Sporosarcina pasteurii: one gene and its partner. The protein of the gene in region 1 interacts with the protein of each later gene in a pairwise test. Links are inferred from orthologs where the notes say so. Each region holds a gene or a part of one and is shown on either strand. Other genes may lie near its edges. The genes, in order: AB1H92_RS02125 and tuf.

Region 1 (16,733 bases):
TTATTTCCGTGGGGCGGGCGGTGAGCCAATCGCAAAACACAGATTGCGATTTGCCTTAATTTCTGCGGTTTTTGCTGAAATTAAGGCATCCTGTTGGATATTCCTGCTCATAACGCTTCGCTTTTACTCGCAAAAGCCGTTCTTCGTGACGGCTTTCGCTAGTCCCACCGGAGTCACCGCTCTCCACTCCAATCAACGAACATACCATATACCAAAACATTCAAGAGTATAAATTGACCCATTATAAATGAATAAAGTTTCTTCATTTTCATATAATCTACTATGAGAAAATTATGGATAGCACTTTCAATATTTGTTCTATTATTGTTTTTCTTTCCGTTACTCATCATTAAAGAATCTCCAAAACCCCAAGCTGAGCAAACAAAAAAGGAGGGGGGATACTGTCCATTTGAAATTACCGTTCAAGGGGTGGACAAGCCTTTCGCGCTAGAAGAATACGTAAAAGGAGTCGTTGCTGCTGAAATGCCAATAGCCTTCCATGAGGAAGCTTTGAAAGCCCAAGCGCTTGCAGCACGTACATACGCCCTTAGAACAACGGAGAAAGGAGTAAAGCCAATCGCTAAAGACGTTTCTGCTCAAGTTTTTTATACAGAAGCAGAGCGCAAGAAAAACTGGGGAAAAGAATTCAAGAAAAATGAAAAGAAAATTGACGCAGCTGTTCGTGCAACTGCAGGCGAAATCATCGTCTATGAAGATGAGATTATTTCGGCAATGTTCTTTTCAACTTCAAATGGAAAAACGGAAACAGCTCAAAATTACAGTGGCGCAGATGTTCCTTATTTACAAAGTGTTGACAGCGCAGGAGAAGAAGCGTTAACGCCAGTTTATAAAGAAGAAAACAAAATTCCTCTAGCCAAATGGAATGAAGCACTCGGTATGAACTGGGATGCGACGATGTTTGAGTCCCTCCAACTCATTCGTAACTCATCGGGACGCGTTCAAAAGATGGTCACGGACGGTTTTGAAAAAGAAGGTAGAGAGATTCGAGAGCTTCTTGGCCTCCGATCAACGGACTTTGATATTGCCTTCGACGTTACTAATAACCTTGTACTCATTGATACAGTCGGTTATGGACATGGAGTTGGGATGAGTCAATACGGAGCTGAGGCACTTGCCCAGCAAGGTTTAACGGCAAATGAAATCATTGCACACTATTATTTAGACACAGAAATAAAAAAAATATTAATAAATGATCCTGAATGTTTAAAAACACCTTAACTTGCAAAGAATGCAAGTGAGGTGATGATTATGAGAGAAGAAAAAAAATCTCCTTCTCAAAAGGACAAACAAACAAAGAAGAAAAATTGGCTTTGGCCTGCCGTTTATTCGGGAATCGCAATTGTATTCGTAGGGATGGTCTGGGGGTATAGTGCACTAGTAAAAAATGATGCTCCAGAATTAACGGACGGTACAATGGGCGGTGATTCCGACAACGGTGAATTGGTTGTAGAAACAAACGCATCAAAGGAAGTACTTAAGTATCCATTCTCAGAAGAGTTGCTAGACGACGTCGCAATCTTGCAAAACTATTATGATTTGGAAGCAGAAGAGTCCGTACAGGAGAACTCATTACTTGTATTTAATCAAACATACGAAACAAGCACAGGTGTCTCCATTTCGATAGACGACCAACCTTTTGAAGTAGTTGCTGCGGCAACGGGTGTCGTTGAAGAAGTTGTTACAGATGTCTTCCAAGGCGATGAAGTAATCATTTCTCACGCTGATGGAATGAAAACAGTTTACAGCTCTCTATCTGGTGTTCTCGTGAAAAAAGGTGAAGAAGTAACACAAGGGGAACCACTCGGAAATGCTTCGGCTAATGAATGGAACCCGAATGCTGGCACACATCTTCACTTCCAAGTACTTGTCAATGATGAACCTGTTAATCCAGGATCTTACCTAGGTTTCTAGAACTTATCTTGAAGAGTTTTTAACGCTTACTGACTCTTGTGCAAAATGGTTCGTTGTATTGTTTACCCATAACTGTTAATACGCACCGCCAAAGTATAAGAATGATATCAATTGCGCGCATACCGGCCTTTCCTGTTGCATATATTAGAAGAAGACTTAAAGCTGACAGGAAAGGAAGAGGGCGTGCACGAGCAAATACGGAGGCGATGCGTGCGCCTCGGAGAACTGCTGCTTGAAACTGAAGTTACGGTACGAGCATTGGCGAAGGCGACAGGCTATTCAAAAAGCACAGTACACAAAGACCTGACAGAACGTTTGCCGAATGTAGATGCATCACTGTCAGAAGAGGTTGCAAAAATACTCGCCTACCATAAATCAGTTCGACATTTACGAGGTGGCGAAGCAACAAGGATTAAGTGGATCAATGAATCGAAAAAACAAGAAGAAGAGGCAAGTAAGTAATGAAAGCGACTTCGCATATTGCGGGTCGTTTTTTTATGTTTATTTAACGCATAATTGGCTGAAGTGAAAAACGTTAGCTTCAAATGGAAGTCAATGTGTGAGCGGAATCATTTTTTAAGAAAATCTGTCTGCTGAAATAGTAACGGAATAGGTCTATCAAAGCTAAAATGATAGCTAAATAATAGTTCTTTCGGATATTCTTTTACCAGAAACTATGGTAAAATTAAATATTAAGAGTGTTTATTTTTTTCTTGTAGAATGATAAAACTCGAACGGATTTAATACGAATTTTGAGATGATATAGTTAAAAAGTGGCGTAAATCGGTTGGAGTAATATACCTAGTAGCGCGCCTGATGATTGTGTTTTTAGACCTAGGTAAACACAGTGCGAAATAGGGCTTTAATAGTCAACTCGCCTGTCGCATCTATGTATTAATTGATAATAGGCCATTGATTAGATGGAAGGGGAAACAGGAATCATGTTTGCAAAAGATATCGGAATAGACCTTGGCACGGCAAACGTTTTAATGCACGTAAAAGGAAAAGGAATTGTGCTTAACGAACCATCAGTCGTTGCAATTGAAAAACAAACAAATAAAGTGCTCGCTGTCGGTGAAGAAGCTTGGAAAATGGTAGGTAGAACACCAGGAAATATTGTTGCAATCCGACCGATGAAAGACGGCGTTATTGCTGATTTTCATATAACTGAAGCAATGTTAAGTCATTTTATTAATAAAATAAATGTAAAAGGATTTTTCTCTAAACCTCGCATACTCGTCTGTTGCCCGACGAATATTACAAGTGTTGAGCAGAAAGCGATTCGTGAAGCAGCGGAAAAAGCGGGAGGAAAAAAGATTTATTTAGAAGAAGAACCGAAAGTGGCTGCAATCGGTGCGGGCATGGATATTTTTCAACCGAGCGGTAATATGGTCATTGATATTGGTGGTGGAACAACGGATGTAGCAGTATTATCCATGGGTGACATTGTGACCTCACAATCGATAAATGTAGCTGGTGATACATTCGATAATGAAATCGTTCAATATATTAAACGCTCGTATAAATTGCTCATCGGTGAACGTACTGCCGAGAAAATTAAAGTTGAAGTAAGTACTGTTTTCCCAGGTTCTCGTAATGAACAATTGGATATTCGGGGCCGTGACATGGTTTCTGGTCTTCCGCGAACGATAACAGTCAAGTCAGCAGAAATTGAAGGAGCCTTACAAGAATCAGCTTATATGATTGTACAAGCTGCAAGAAATGTGCTTGAAAAAACGCCACCTGAACTTTCAGCTGATATTATTGATCGAGGCATCTTTTTGTCAGGCGGAGGCGCTATGATGCATGGCATTGATCAATTGCTAGCGGAAGAATTAAAAGTACCTGTATTTATTGCAGAAAATCCGCTTGATTGTGTTGCAATTGGAACGAGCTTACTTTTAGAAAATATTAATAAGACAAGCAAAAAATAACAATATGGAGTTGAAATTATGTTTCGCGGTTTCTATACAGTTGCCTCTGGTATGATTGCCCAACAGCGCAGGACAGAAATGTTAACAAACAATATGGCAAATGTGAATACACCAGGTTTTAAGGCTGAACAGTCTTCCATCCGTTCCTTTCCTGAAATGCTTCTGTCAAGTGTGCAATCAACCCGTATTCCAACAGAAAATGGGTTCAACTTGAAAGGTGTTGCACCGATTGGACCGCTTTCAACTGGTGTATATATGCAAGAAACATTGCCGTTGTTTATTCAAGGTCAACTGCAAGAAACGGAATTAACAACAGATGTTGCGCTCGTTGATGGATTTTTGCCGACAGACGAAGAAACTGGCATTCAAGGTACGATATTCTTTACGTTGGAAAATGACGAGGGCGGGACATACTATACGCGAAACGGAAATTTTGCCCTTGATGCAAACGGTTTATTAACGTCTCCTGCAGGGTATTATGTGTTGGATTCGAATGGCAACCGCATCACACTTCAAGGCGATGACTTTCGTGTTACCGAATCTGGTGTTATTATGGAAAATGATAACGTAGTTGCAACACTTGGTATTTCATTCGCAGCAAGACCAGATACGCTGATGAAGCAGGGCGAAGGTTTATTCGTGACGGAAAACGGGGACAACTTAATGACAGTGAATAATATACCCGATGTGACATATTCCATTCAACAAGGGTTTGTCGAAAGGTCGAACGTCGATGCTGGTCGCACAATGACGGATTTACTCACTGCTTATCGTGCCTTTGAAGCGAATCAAAAAGTTTTGCAAGCTTATGATCGTAGTATGGAAAAAGCAGTAAATGAAGTTGGAAAAGTATAAATCAAAGCATGATTCGCGAGAAATAAGGAGACTATAAGTGAATGATACGGACGATGATTACAGCAACGAATACAATGAATCAACTCCAACATCAATTTGATATTATTGGAAATAACCTTGCCAACGCTTCAACGCATGGGTTCAAAGCAAGTCAAGCAAGCTTTCAAGAAATGCTATATGAACAATTTACAAACGACAAAGCGGACCGCGCACCGCGTCAATCTCCGGTAGGGATTCGGTACGGAACTGGGGCAAAAATTGCACAGACGCAAATGAATTGGAAATTGGGGTCACTGCAAGCGACCGAACGGCAGTTAGACTTTGCATTGACGACGCCAAAGCAATATTTTAATGTCATTATGCCGACAGAAGGCGGAGAAGAAACTGTTTATACACGTCAAGGTTCCTTTTACATCACGCCGATTGAAGGTGGGCAGTTGATGTTAGTAAATGATGATGGAAATCCGATTGCAAATGCACAAGGTATGCCAATCGTTTTTAATGATGATGTTGCCCATTATAGTGTTCAACCTGGTGGTATACTAGAAGTGACGGGTAACAACGGTACTGTAACTAGCATTGAGCTAGGTATAACTGTCATTGAGCGCCCCAACTTTATGGAACATTTATCAGGAACCTATATCGGTTTACCGCGAAATATGGCGGAATTAGGCGTGACAGAAGAGGAGATTTTCACGAACCTCCAAGGTGCTGATCGAAATATAATTGGTTTACAGAACGGAGTCCTCGAAACGTCTAACGTTCATTATGAAAAAGAAATGACAGATCTTATCAATGTTCAGCGAAATTATCAATTTAATGCGCGTGCTGTCACGCTGGCTGATCAAATGCTAGGTCTTATTAACGGCATTAGATAAGCTTCATAGGGAGTATTGAACAATGAATGAAGAAAATAAGCAAGATGCAGTGTCTAAACAGGTTTCAACAACAGAGGAAAAGCAAAAATCCAAAATAGGATCACGTTTAGAACGCCTAAAACTAAAAAAACAGAAACGAAATGAAGAGCATGAAGACAATGAGAAGAATGTAAAGTGGGTACAAATTCGGTTAATCCCGATTTGGTTACGAACGATTCTCGTGCTCTTATTGCTTGTTGTCGTTGCGACAATAGGACTCTATACGGGATATAGTGTCATAGGTGATGGTGATCCGGGTGATGTATTCAAAAAGGCAACATGGACGCATATTACGGACATTATTAAAGGGAAAGAATAAAGATACATAAGAAACAGGAGGAAGAACCATGCTAACAGCAGAGCAAATTCAAGCAATTTTACCGCATCGTTATCCTTTTTTAATGATTGACAGAATTCTTGAAGTTGAAGAAGGAAAAAGAGCAGTCGGATTAAAAAATGTGACAATCAATGAAGAGTTTTTTAACGGTCACTTTCCAGGATACCCAGTTATGCCTGGCGTACTCATTGTAGAGGCATTAGCACAAGTTGGAGCTGTTGCTTTATTACAAAAAGAAGAAAATAAAGGACGTCTTGCATTTTTTACTGGCATTGACAAATGTCGATTTAAGAAGCAAGTCACACCTGGGGATACACTGCGATTAGAAGTAGAAATTACACGTTTACGTGGACCGATGGGGAAAGGACAAGCAAAGGCTACAGTAGACGGTGAAATCGTTTGTGAAACAGAAATCATGTTTGCGCTAGGTCCTGTGAGTCCAGCATCTGAAGAATAAAACATAAATATTTACAATAAAATAACAGTAATAATTACGGATAGTTCCCAACTTTTCGACCAACCTAGATAGTATCATGCAACGATGTATGATAGACGGCTTGTGGAAAGGAGGGAATTTTTCATGTTGAAAAAAGCATTTCCGTTCATTCTTATGTCGACATTAGCTTTAGGTGCTTGTATGAATAACGGTGCGCTTCCTGAGAACAATGAGACACCGATGGAAGACAACTTAGACAACCGTGAACAAAATTGGACACCCGATGTACAAGATGAACGTCGTGGCGGTTCAGATTTAGACGGCATCGATAACAATAACGGAAATAACGGCGGCGTCATAAATGATGATGGAATGAACGATGGTAACATGTTCGGCGATGATAACGCGCCACTTCTCGATGAGAATTTAGATGGTAACAACAATAATAACCGCTGACCGCAAGCCGCGCAAAACCGTGTATAGCGGTTAAAGTGTAGATAAAGTCTTTTGTGACTTTGTCTACACTTTTTTTATACATAAAAAAATTCTGGTGTTTGAAACCAAATGCTGTTCACTTGTGGATAACTATTAATAGAATTGTTTATAAAATAGAGAAAGTGTGTGCAAATCACAATCATTTGTGGATAAGTTGTGGATGGTGTTGATAGATTATGGATAACTGTGAATTTATAAACAATTATGTGAATGTTTTATTTGAAATCATAAAAAAACAGATCATTGATGAATGATCTGTTGTGAGATTTATTTTTTTGTTAGTTCTTCATTTTGACGGTCTTTTTTTAAACGGGGGCGAGAGCGCATGTCTGACTCGAATTTTCCAAGAAGTTCTTGACCACTCAAACCTTCATCAATTAGTTGTTCTAAAAGCTGTTCTGCATATTGGGAACGAGCTCGTTTTAAACGACCTTTCATTAAAACAGAAATATTTTCGCCAATTTGTTTTACGTTCATAATGGCTACATGAAAAGCTGCTGGTTCATTTTCTGGATAAGATATAACGACTTTTGTTTCAATTAATTCATCTTTGCTCATTTTGGCTTCAAAAAAACTTTTATGCTTTCCTTCGATAAACATTTCAAGAATCCACATTCGATGACTATTCTCTTGGTTAATAATAATGCCGTCAATGAGCGGGTAGTCATGAAATTTTCCTTCATGAAAAATGTTGATAGAAATCATTTTAAATGTTTTCAATCGCACCATCCCCCTTAAATATAGTTTGAGTATACCATACGGGTAAAAAGAAAAGTATTCTAGTATCGCTTGTGAGTATGTGTAAATAGTTATGAAGTGAATTGATTTTATAACCAACCTTACTATAATAAATACCGAACGATGTAGATTTCCGTTCCAGGCGGACGCTTTCCGTGGGGCGGGCGGTGAGCCAATCGCAAAACGCAGATTGCGGTTTGCCGTATTTCTGCGGTTTTTTGCAGAAATTAAGGCATCCTTTTGGATATTCCTGCTCATAACGCTTCGCTTTTACTCGCAAAAGCCGTTCTTCGTGACGGCTTTCGCTAATCCCACAGGAGTCGCCGCCTTCCACTCCAATCAACAGACACCCCTTATACTAATGACGAACAACTAATGGATAAATAAAAATATCATTCAACTTTATTACATAAAAAAGAAAATATGAAATCGATTCAAGTGCGGTTTTTCCTTTTGAAAATAGAGTGCCAATCTCTTAGAACTGTACATCTTCTTAGGACCTACAAAAATAATTTAAAATCAACCAAATTAGTATTATCGTAATCCGCAGAAATCCGTAAAGAAACGAGTAACCCTAAATATATTTGCGAAATAAATAATGTGGCCGATAGAAAACTTAAAATTCAATGCAAAATATGACTGGAAACTCCCTAATTCAACATTGTCAAAATATTGTTTAACGAGGTACGATAGGCTTACTTTAATGGAGAAGGGAGGTAGGCGATTGAATCAAGTAGCACTGGTAGGACGCATTACGAAAGATCCAATACTCCGCGAGATTGCGAGAGATCGGGTCCAAACAAATTTTGTACTTGCAGTGAATCGCAATTTTAAAAACACACGAGGGGAGATTGAAGCTGATTTTATTCTTTGTTCTTTATGGGGCAAATTAGCGGAGAACACTGCAAAGCATTGTGGGAAAGGCTCGCTTATTAGTGTATCGGGTCGAATTCAATCTAGGTCATATGAACGTGAAGATAAAAGTCGGGTTTATGTGACGGAAGTGATTGGCGATAAAGTACAATTTATCGCGACAAAAAGTAGGGCGACAGCAGAATTGTATGCTGAACCTACGGTGTTTGAAACAGTACAAGCGGCACAGTCAACAGAGGAAGAGCACTTTCAGTTACCGAAGAGGGAAAGTAATGATTTACCAATTATGTAATTGAAGAAAAGGAGGAGATTGGACGGTTCACAGACCGGCGGCTTGATCAAAAAGAAAATAGCGTTAGGAAATTTTAAGTGGAGACTTAATAGGGATTTAATGAACATTCATTTTGTGAAAAAATGCTACGAGGCAGGGAAAACAATGGTCGGTTTGGGGAAGCTGACCAGCCAATTATCTAAGAAGAAAACCGCATAGGACACTTATAAGTAGAGACTGCTTCTACTTTTAAGTGTCGTACAAGCGGTACTAAAAAGGAGTGTCGGTAGACATGCACCGTATTAATAAAGAAATTCTTCGAATGGAATTGCAAATTAGCGAGTTAATCCGAATGGTAGCAAATTTAAACGAAAGACTTAGAGAATTAGAAGATGTTCAAGAAAGAAGAATGTATTTAAAGATGCACCGTTCATTTGATAAGGTGAGATAAAGAATTACCCAACTCAAGTTGCATTCATTTAATTAAAAAAATCCCAAAGAAGAAGACTTCTTTGAGATTCGGATTAACCAAATGATAATAAATCGTCGAGATCATCATCGGAAAGCTCGGCCAACCACTGATTAGATAAAATGAGATCAGCAGAAAGTGCGGCTTTTTCTTCAAGCATTTTATCAATTTTTTCTTCGATTGTACCGATTGTCACAAACTTATGCACATGGACAAATTTCGTTTGTCCAATACGGTAAGCGCGGTCTGTTGCTTGATTTTCAACTGCAGGGTTCCACCAACGATCAGCGTGAAGCACGTGGTTTGCGGCCGTTAAATTCAATCCAGTTCCACCAGCCCGTAATGATAAGATGAAAATAGGGAAGTTCCCTTTTTGGAAGTCATCTACAAGGCTGTCACGTTGTGTTTTTGGCATACTACCAGTTAAAAATGGTGCGTCAATATTATGCAGTTCAGAGAGACAATGTTGAAGTAGTCTACCCATCCCAATGTATTGCGTGAAAATAATACATTGTTCACCATTAGCTGCAATGTTAGCAGACATCGAGACGATGCTCTTTAATTTTTCAGAGCGAGCCACCATTTCTGCAGCAGGGCGGTTTGGCTCTTTTAAGAATAATGCTGGATGGTTACACAATTGTTTGAGTCGATTCAGCATCGTTAACACGAGGCCTTTCTTTTCAAAACCAGTCAGTGTTTCCAGTTTGAATTTTGTTTCATCCAAAAAGCTTTCGTATAATGCGGCTTGTTCTGTAGTGAGTGGACAATACTCATTTTGTTCAAGTTTTTTCGGCAAATTGAGCAGTAAATCAGGGTCGTTTTTCGTACGTCTCAATAGAAACGGTCGAATTTTAGCACGCAATTTTCTTTTGTCTCTCTCTGAATCATCGCGTTCGATCGGAATAATAAACTGATCCGTAAAGGTACGGAAATTACCGAAATAACCTCTATGAATAAAGTCAAAGATCGCCCATAGTTCTGAAAGACGGTTTTCGATAGGGGTTCCTGTTAAAGCGATATGATGCTGACCATGTAATTTACGAATCGCGCGCGACTGTTTTGTTTGCATATTTTTAATGTTTTGCGCTTCATCTAACGTAATCGCTGTAAATTCGGTTTCAGCAAGCATCTCACCATCTTGTGAGGCTGTCCCATATGTTGTTAAAATAACATCTGGTCTTTTAGTTTGTACGAACGTCTTGAAGTCTTCATCTTTTTCACGTGAGGGTCCATAATGCAAATGGACAGATAATGATGGTGCAAATCGTTCAAGTTCTTTTTGCCAATTCCCAAGAACACTTGTCGGACAAACGATTAAAGACGGGCCAGTCGTTTCAGGCCTATTATGCACATTTAATAAATAAGCGATGAGTTGTACGGTTTTTCCGAGCCCCATATCATCCGCTAAACAAGCACCGAATTGATTGTCACGCATAAAGACAAGCCAGTTATAACCGTCTTCTTGATACGGACGTAATGTTGCGTTCAGCTCGGCAGGAATGCCAGCGGATGGGAGCCCTTTCTTCTCAGCTAAAGTTTCCATATAGGTACGTAGTGATTTCTGCATGGAAAACTCTAGAAGTGGATCGGATTCAAACTCCTCTTCATCGTCCGCTAACGGTGCAATTTCTTCAGGGACGTCTTGAAATAACAAGTCTTTTACAGTCCATTCGCCCGCGTCAGCCCGTTCCATTAAGTCACGGATTTTTTGTAACCAAACCGGGTCAATATGGAACCACTCGTCACCCGAACGAATATATTCACGATTCTCTTCCACAAGTCGTCGGAAGCTTTGTTGATCAATTTCATTTCCAGCTAGTGAAAAACTCCAATCGAAGGCGAGTACTTCATCTAATCCTGTGGCCGATTGGTAAGATTGCACACTTGCACTTGTACGCACACGCATTTTAGATTCAGTAATTGATTTTAACCAAGCTGGTAAAATTACCGGAAAGCCGAATGATTGAAGAAGTGGTAGGTCTTCCTGAAGGAAAATACGGACTTCTGCGTCAGCCATCGGTATAGAAAGAAATTGGTCTTGCCATTCAGGTTGTAAAGAATGTAGAAATGACAGCATTTCAGATTGACGTTTCAAAATCTCTTTGGCGTAAGGTTTCCACCGTTCGGTTAATGCTTCTTCAATCGGTAAATGTTTTTTGCGAATCGCAGGCGTCCAGTGGCGACCACGTTCATTAATGATAACCGTTTCAAGTAGCCATTCAGTCGAATCGGATTCTTCTTCTGGCTCAGTTAACCGTAAAGCGGTACGAACTGGAATTGTCGTTTGAGATTCTCCAGGCCACCCGTACTTCTGAATATGGGGAAGGAGAAAGGTTAATTGTTCTGGACGAATCATGGCATTCGCAAGTTTACTATAGACGGCCGATTGTAAAACTTGGGCTGCTTCAGTTGATACTTCTAGTTTTTCCGTATCAAAGTGAATGCCGTTATCATCGGCTTGAGCATGCTTCCATAATTCTGGTTTTCTCCATCCATCAGCTGCTTCCCGTACTGCCTGTAATTGTTTGGTGTCTTCTTCAGTTAAACCTGTAAATTTTACATACGGATGGCTTTCAGGAAATGACTGAAGCAGTTGGTCTGCTTTTAAAATAAGGTGGTCCTCATTTGTTTCAGTAAGAAGTCCAAAAAATGTTTGCTCATCGTTGAAGAAAAGATAGGACACAAGTTCACTTGGAGAGACTGAATTCCCATTCTCCTCATTCGCACGAACAATATAAGTGTCGGTATCTGATTGTTCAATGGATAGTTGCAAATGCTTTTCCAATGTAAATTGTTCGGTCATAAGTTTAAGTTCCCTTTCTCCATTTCTTCTATTAGTGCACGAAGACGACGATTCTTTTCTCGAACTGTGTCGATATATTGATTCCAGAAGTCGTGTTTACCAGATTTTTTAGAACCAGCTTTCATCTTTCTAAATACATTGACGGCTCTTCGATAACTTTGTCGATTACGTTCTTCAATAAAATTCATTGCATATAAGTGTAGAAGCGGAAGAATTGCTGCTGGGTTCTTTTTTAAAGCAATGTTTAAACCGCCAGCCTCCGCTATTTCATAAGGAACGCGGTATCTGTGCATTAACGCTGCCCACTCTTCAAAACGTTCTCGTTCCACGAGGAAATCAGTGTATACGTCAACGCCAATTTCACCGTAATAAGAAAACATTTTTTCACGTACATCTTCAGGGAAGTGAGCTGCTTCAAACAATCCATCAATTCTTCTGACGAAATGAGCACGCTGTGAACGCGTGACGGATTGCATTAAATAATCGTGAATAAATGGTAACAGTGCTTGCATAATGATCGCTAAAGCATCGACATCATCTTCGTAATCAGCGACATCCGCTAGAGGAAGCCACTCTGAGAAATTATCGAGTGTAACAAACTCATTGACTGTTTCTAATTTGTCATACTGGCCTTCGATAATATAGAAGAAGGCAAGTAAAGGATAAATGGTTTGTGCATCCGATTTTTCAAGGATTGTTTGTTCTTCTTCACGCATCGATTTTTGCGAAAATAAACGTTGCCAAAACGTCCGATATAACCGGAAACGTTCTTCATACAGTCCCGGTTGTTCAAGTGTTAAAGTACGTACCATTTTTTTAAGTTCATCGTAAAATGGATCCGTTTCAAATAGTCGCGGTTTAGAGGAAATTGATGTAACAGCATCATCGATTTTCCCGAACTGTTCAGTTAACCAATTTTTAACATACCACTTTCCGTAAGAAAATGAATTCGCATTTTCACCAAGGTGATAGTGAATATATGGCCATGCCGCTTCAAGGGCATGTAATCTATAATAAATGTCAAAAAGTGGTTTCCATTCCCATTCAAAAGGATAAAGTGGTGAAGCTTTTTGTTCAATTAATGAAAATTTATGGATAAAGACCGCTGGATTTTCATTTAACCCGATAATACGAATCGGATTCATCAGTTGTGCAAGCGTGTCATTCCAAGCGCTTGGCGTGCGGTCAGCCACTTTTAATGCCATTTGCTCTGTTTCCATACGTCTCCATTCACCCGTCCAATCTGTTAAAGAATGAAATTGTAAATATAAATGAAAAATAACGGCTACGCGGTGGGCGCACCATCCAGGTTGATTACAGGAACAGTTTACATCTTTTTTATCGAATGATAAACGCACTGTAAATTCATCAACGCCCTGTATCGTTGCGATCACCATTCGATTAGCGGAATCGTATAAATAGGAATCAGCCGCTCCTCGTCGAACAAGGGTGATGGCCATTTGAACTACTTGCGCTTCATCTTTTATGTTCGGGCGCAATGAATGCTTGATTTCATTCATGAATTCCATTAGTTCATTTTCATGCATATAAGAAACTCGTTCTACGGTCATGTGCACATGCTCACACTCCTTAAAAAAGCATTCCTTTTAGTATACCGCTTTTGGCGGTATTACGTAAGTAATTAAATCGATTTCAGTTTTTGAATGCATAGGAAGGAATATGAAAGATTGCTATGGTATGTGAGCCAGTTGCTGGGAACGATGTTGATTTCCGTTCCGGGCGGACGCTTTCCGTGGGGCGGGCGGTGAGCCTCCTCGGTCGCTTTGCTCCACTGCGGGGTCTCACCTGTCCCGCTAATCCCACAGGAGTCGCCGCCCTCCACTCCAATCAACCAAAATATCTCTACACACAATGATTGATGTGATAGTAAATAGTTTTTGTACATCATGTTCATTAATTGGGATTAGCAAAAGTAACCTTAATGCAGGAGTTTAGCTATAGAATTTGCTAAATAGTAAAAAATAATTCACATTTTATAGACTTATATGATAGAATGATAGTAATAATCAGAATCTTCATCTTGAGGAGGGATTAAATGCTTTCAGTTCAAAGGATGACGCCATTTTTCACTAAACAAGAAGATTTTCGGTTACGGTTAGTGTTTGCTTATCAGTACTTTTCTATTATTAAAGGAGGGGAAGTATTTCAATTTGTACCGACAGAAGGTAAAGAAATTGTGATTAATTTAAAAAGCTTACAAGTAGAAAATCTCGGTGAAATTTTTGTATTCCAACGAGGAAGCCGATTCCTGCGTTTACCACTGTATCAGTTGTTACTCATCTCAGATTTGCACATACACTTAAACACGATATTAGAAGGGCATGTGAATCCAAACAAAGATACGAATGTGTCGGAAGATGTCATCATTGAGTCAGAGCATATTATAGCCACCTTAGAAAATGAGAACCGTATTCGGATGATTGACTACGCACTAGAAACGGACGATTTATCATTATTTCATAAACTCACGGAAGGACTGCAAGAAATTTGAATAGCGGATTATAAAAACACCTATCGTAATATATAGTCGATAGGTGTTTTTTTGTTGCCGCGAGTTTGCTTGTATAGGTGCTACATACTTATGAAAAATTGCAAAAAGACAATGAAAATAGTGGATCCTGTTAATCCAAAAATTACATCTTTCCAGTTGAGTTCGTATGTTTCGTTGTCTTTCATAAAAATTCGCCCCTTTGTCGATTTCCCGGGAAATGAAGATGAATATGTCCCAAGAATATAGTTCTAGTAGTAGGATGACCAAAATATGCAATGTTTAAACTTAAAAAAGATAGATAGCAGCTAAAGTATCTCCATTTCTAATAGAAGGTTACAATACGTCAAATATTTGGTAAAATTAAGAAACATGGGTGTTGTAAAATCAATAAAGTATAGAATGATAGGAATGATTTCGGATATGTTCTTTAATTTTACATTTCGACACTTTTTAACGAACCCACGCCAGTTAGCGATTGAATTAGATCATTCAACGATGAGAGGGTTTTGGAAACGAGTTCTAGTTGTCTTTTTAGCAAGCGTGTTGTTATTTAGCCTTCGTAGTTTATGGGGAGTCAACACGGAACGTTTAACGCCTTTACTCACAACGATGTCGACAGCAGATTATACGCTGGCCCGATATGCGTCACTTTTCGGTTCAATGCTTTGGTCATTCGTGTACGTAGCATTTCATTTATTTGGTGTAGCTTATCTGCTAAGTTTTATTTTTGGCATATCGTTCAGAAAGCTTTTACCGATGCAACTTTTAATGACAAGTTTATTGCTTCTTGAAAAAGGATTAATCTTGCTAGTCTTTTATATGACTGGGACGGCTACATATGTTTCATTTCTATCATTTGGTCCATTGGCAGCTACATTTTTAGAATTACCTTTTACTATTTTCTTTTTTAATCAATTGACGCTTACTACAGTGATAATTATTGGATACCAGTATCATTTTATTCAAACGTCAGCGAACATGGCGAAGAAGATGCGTTTGTTATTCGTATTGATAGGCATCCATATCTTTATGGCGATTTTCACGGCAAGTATTGGACTTATACCCATTGAAGATTTGTTTAATCATCTAATTGGAGGGGGTGTAGTCCATGATTAAGTTTAGAAATATCGCCATAGCGCTTGCGGTGAGTGCTTTTTTGGCGACGAACTTCTATTTACTTTATAGCGAGAAAAGTGTCATACCAAAATTACTCTATGTAAAAGAATATGAACGTATGACAACGAAAGACTATGAAGAAAAATTATTTAAAGAAACTTTAGTAGCCCCGTTGGAAACCCATACGGTGTATGTGAATGATGAAGATGCTGTTGAACTTTGGTTGGTTATGGAGGGAGACAGTGTTGCAGTTGGACAAGAACTTGCCTTGTTAAACACGGATCGTGCGGACGGGGAGCGAGATTTATGGGAAACAGAGCGTGCTGTACTACTTCAACAAGAACGAGAGTTGCAAGGCATGATAGATGAACTTGCTTCAATGCGTGCTAATGCGACCTCGAATAATGCTTCCAACGTGGACAGAAATGAAAATGTAACTGAAGTTGAAGGGAGAACAACAATTGAACTCGGTTTAAATATAGGGTTTGTTGTTGATGTTACCCAAGAAGGCGCATATAGCCAAGCGATTGCAGCGATTGAACAACAATTGACGGATGTTTCGCGTCAACTTGCTGTAGTCGAAGCACAGTTGGCACAAGATGACTCAAGACCCGCACTTATTAGTCCTGTAACAGGAACAGTTTCTAAAGTAACGCGACACGGTACCTCATTGGCTGTAGATATTTATAGTCAAGAACAGGTGCTAGTCACTTATGTAAAAGACGAAGAGTGGCAGAAAGTAGAAGAGGGACAGCAAGCTCAAATACAAGGTGGCTCTTTAGGAAAGGTATTAGATGGAAATGTTTTAGCCGTTTCTAAAGTCCCTGCAAAAGAGAACAATCTATTTGAGGCATACAAGGAATTAGATAGTATTGAAGCAAGAAATCCACTAGCTTACTATGAAGTTCGTGTGTTACCGGATGAACCACTAGAAAATATCCCATTTGCAGCGAATTTGAATGCGACGGTCACTGTAAACGACGCAACGGATGCAGTCGCGATACAGAAAGATTGGACTCGACCATCTGAAGAAGGTGAAGTTCTA
Region 2 (3,029 bases), 2.7 Mb from region 1 along the record:
AAAATGGGTGAAGCTCTTGCGAAACTTCAAGAGGAAGACCCGACGTTCAGAGCACATACAGATGAAGAAACTGGCGAAGTAATTATTGCTGGTATGGGTGAATTACACTTAGACGTTCTAGTTGACCGTCTACGTCGTGAATTTGGCGTTGAAGCTAACGTTGGAGCACCACAAGTATCTTACCGTGAAACATTCCGTCAAGCAGCGGAAGTTGAAGGTAAGTTCGTTCGTCAATCTGGTGGTCGTGGACAATACGGTCATGTATGGGTTGAATTCTCTCCAAACGAAGAAGGAGCAGGTTTCGAATTCATCGATAACATCGTTGGTGGAACAGTTCCACGTGAATATATCGGTTCTGTTGAAGAAGGTATCCGTGATGCGCTGGATAACGGTGTAATTGCAGGATATCCACTAATCGATATTAAAGCACGTCTATATGACGGTTCATACCATGATGTTGACTCTAACGAAATGGCGTTTAAGATTGCTGGTTCTATGGCACTGAAAAACGCTGCTTCAAAAGTTAACCCGGCACTTCTCGAGCCAATGATGAAAGTTGAAATCCAAATCCCTGAGGAATACTTAGGTGATATTATGGGTGACGTTACTGCTCGTCGTGGTCGCGTTGAAGGAATGGAAGCACGTGGTAACTCACAATTAGTTAATGCGATGGTTCCACTTGCTGAAATGTTTGGATACGCAACTTCATTGCGTTCTAACACACAAGGTCGCGGAGTCTTCTCAATGGTATTTGACCACTATGAAGAAGTTCCAAAATCGATCGCTGAAGAAGTTATTAAAAAGAATACTGCTGAATAATTGTAATTCACTCTTGTTTTCAGTATAAATAAGCTATAGAGTATAGGTGACTGGGGATTAATCTCCAGTACCTATAAAAATAAAAAACTTTCATATACTTAAGGAGGCTTTCCATAATGGGTAAAGAAAAATTTGATCGTTCAAAAACACATGCGAACATCGGAACAATTGGTCACGTTGACCATGGTAAAACTACACTTACAGCTGCAATTGCAACAGTTCTAGCGAAAAGACTAGGTGGAGAAGCACAATCTTACGACCAAGTTGACAACGCGCCAGAAGAGAGAGAGCGTGGAATCACAATCAACACGTCTCACATCGAGTACGAAACTGAAAACCGTCACTACGCACACGTTGACTGCCCAGGTCACGCGGACTACGTTAAAAACATGATCACTGGTGCAGCACAAATGGACGGCGGTATCTTAGTTGTATCTGCAGCTGATGGTCCAATGCCACAAACACGTGAGCACATCCTACTTTCTAAAAACGTAGGCGTTCCATACCTAGTTGTATTCATGAACAAATGTGACATGGTTGACGACGAAGAACTACTTGAGTTAGTAGAAATGGAGATCCGTGATCTTCTATCTGAGTATGACTTCCCAGGCGATGACATTCCTGTAATCCAAGGTTCAGCGCTTAAAGCACTTGAAGGTGACGAAGCATACGAAGATAAAATTATTGAACTGATGGCTGCTGTTGACGAGTACATCCCAACACCACCACGTGATACTGAGAAGCCATTCATGATGCCTGTTGAGGACGTATTCTCAATCACAGGTCGTGGTACAGTTGCAACAGGACGTGTTGAGCGTGGAGAAGTAACTGTTGGTGACACTGTAGACATCATCGGTATCGTTGAAGAAGCTAAATCTACAACTGTTACAGGTGTAGAGATGTTCCGTAAACTACTTGACTATGCTCAAGCTGGTGACAACATCGGTGCACTACTTCGTGGTGTAGCACGTGAAGACATCCAACGTGGACAAGTACTTGCTAAGCCAGGTTCAATCGTTCCACACACTAAGTTCAAATCAGAAGTTTATGTTCTTTCAAAAGAAGAGGGTGGCCGTCACACGCCGTTCTTCTCTAACTACCGTCCACAGTTCTACTTCCGTACAACGGACGTAACTGGTGTTATCGAACTTCCAGAAGGCGTAGAAATGGTTATGCCTGGAGATAACATTGAAATGGTAGTAGATTTAATTGCACCAATCGCACTTGAAGAAGGTACACGTTTCTCTATCCGTGAGGGTGGACGTACTGTAGGTTCAGGCGTTGTAACTTCAATCGTAAAATAATTTTAAATATAAAACTCCCGCCGGCGCCGGTGGGAGTTTTTTTAATGCGCAAATATGTTGACTTGACGACTGTATAATTCCTCAAAATCAACCCAAAATACAATACTTCCTCATTACATCTGACTAGATTAGTGTAAAAATATTCAAGGAAACTTGTAATACTTATTGACAGATTTCCTATCCTTTGATAAATTAATAATACACTTTAACACTTTAGCATGATGAAGTTTATTGGGAGGGGAAAATATAGATGAATGCAGTTATATTAGCGGTGCTAGTTATGTTGATTTTAAGTTTAATGAGAGTGAATGTCGTATTGGCACTTGTCATAGGTGCAATAACCGGTGGACTAGCTGGTGGCCTTACTGTTGAAGAGACGATTACATCATTTAGTGGCGGACTAGGAGCGGGGGCAACAATTGCGCTTAGTTATGGGCTATTAGGTGCTTTTGCAGTGGCTATTTCAAAAACAGGCATTCCTCAGTTAATCGTTAATGCAATGTTACGGATTATGAATAAAGATAGCAATGGAGGTCGTAAATCATTAGTGAAAGTGCTTGTGATCCTCGTGTTATTATTAATGGCTGTGTTCTCGCAGAACTTAATCCCAATACACATTGCATTTATTCCGTTATTGGTACCACCAATTTTACAAGTCTTAAACATGTTGAGAATTGATAGAAGACTTATTGCTTGTGTGTTGGCGTTCGGACTTACGACGCCATATATCATATTGCCGTACGGATTCGGTTTTATCTTTCAGGAAATTATTGCAACGCAAATGGCAGCTGCAGGCATGCCGATTGATATGGCAGATATTCCGAAGGCGATGGCACTACCAGTCGCAGGACTTTTAGTAGGATTACTTTTTGCGATATTTATTTCGTATCGCAAGCCACGGGATTA

Evidence for each region.
Region 2: the proteins of AB1H92_RS02125 (region 1) and tuf interact in binary tests that used the Bacillus subtilis proteins (3 or more experiments, as listed by UniProt). The link is inferred for Sporosarcina pasteurii from one-to-one orthologs.

What each region holds. Positions count from the first base shown.
Region 1 is NZ_CP160452.1:443,893-460,625, forward strand. What follows is about bases 1,973-4,869. They hold AB1H92_RS02125 (rod shape-determining protein), read left to right. Parts: upstream 1,973-2,873; coding sequence 2,874-3,866; downstream 3,867-4,869. Other genes in these bases: AB1H92_RS02120 (sporulation transcriptional regulator SpoIIID), read left to right, coding at 2,116-2,394; AB1H92_RS02130 (flagellar hook-basal body protein), read left to right, coding at 3,885-4,721; AB1H92_RS02135 (flagellar hook-basal body protein), read left to right, coding at 4,763-4,869. Outside these bases: spoIID (stage II sporulation protein D), read left to right, coding at 283-1,239; AB1H92_RS02115 (M23 family metallopeptidase), read left to right, coding at 1,270-1,932; more of AB1H92_RS02135, read left to right, coding at 4,870-5,599; AB1H92_RS02140 (DNA-directed RNA polymerase subunit beta), read left to right, coding at 5,622-5,957; 3-hydroxyacyl-ACP dehydratase FabZ, read left to right, coding at 5,986-6,432; AB1H92_RS02150 (hypothetical protein), read left to right, coding at 6,556-6,867; AB1H92_RS02155 (YwpF family protein), read right to left, coding at 7,174-7,626; AB1H92_RS02160 (hypothetical protein), read right to left, coding at 7,613-7,987; AB1H92_RS02165 (single-stranded DNA-binding protein), read left to right, coding at 8,369-8,809; AB1H92_RS02170 (hypothetical protein), read left to right, coding at 9,081-9,239; AB1H92_RS02175 (DEAD/DEAH box helicase), read right to left, coding at 9,313-12,060; AB1H92_RS02180 (hypothetical protein), read right to left, coding at 12,057-13,637; AB1H92_RS02185 (transcriptional regulator), read left to right, coding at 14,117-14,572; AB1H92_RS02190 (hypothetical protein), read left to right, coding at 14,981-15,688; AB1H92_RS02195 (efflux RND transporter periplasmic adaptor subunit), read left to right, coding at 15,681-16,733. UniProt on the Bacillus subtilis protein: Forms membrane-associated dynamic filaments that are essential for cell shape determination. Acts by regulating cell wall synthesis and cell elongation, and thus cell shape.
Region 2 is NZ_CP160452.1:3,118,085-3,121,113, reverse strand. What follows is about bases 173-3,029. They hold tuf (elongation factor Tu), read left to right. Parts: upstream 173-935; coding sequence 936-2,123; downstream 2,124-3,029. Other genes in these bases: AB1H92_RS15215 (Na+/H+ antiporter family protein), read left to right, coding at 2,374-3,029; fusA (elongation factor G), read left to right, coding at 173-819. Also shown: more of fusA, read left to right, coding at 1-172. UniProt on the Bacillus subtilis protein: GTP hydrolase that promotes the GTP-dependent binding of aminoacyl-tRNA to the A-site of ribosomes during protein biosynthesis.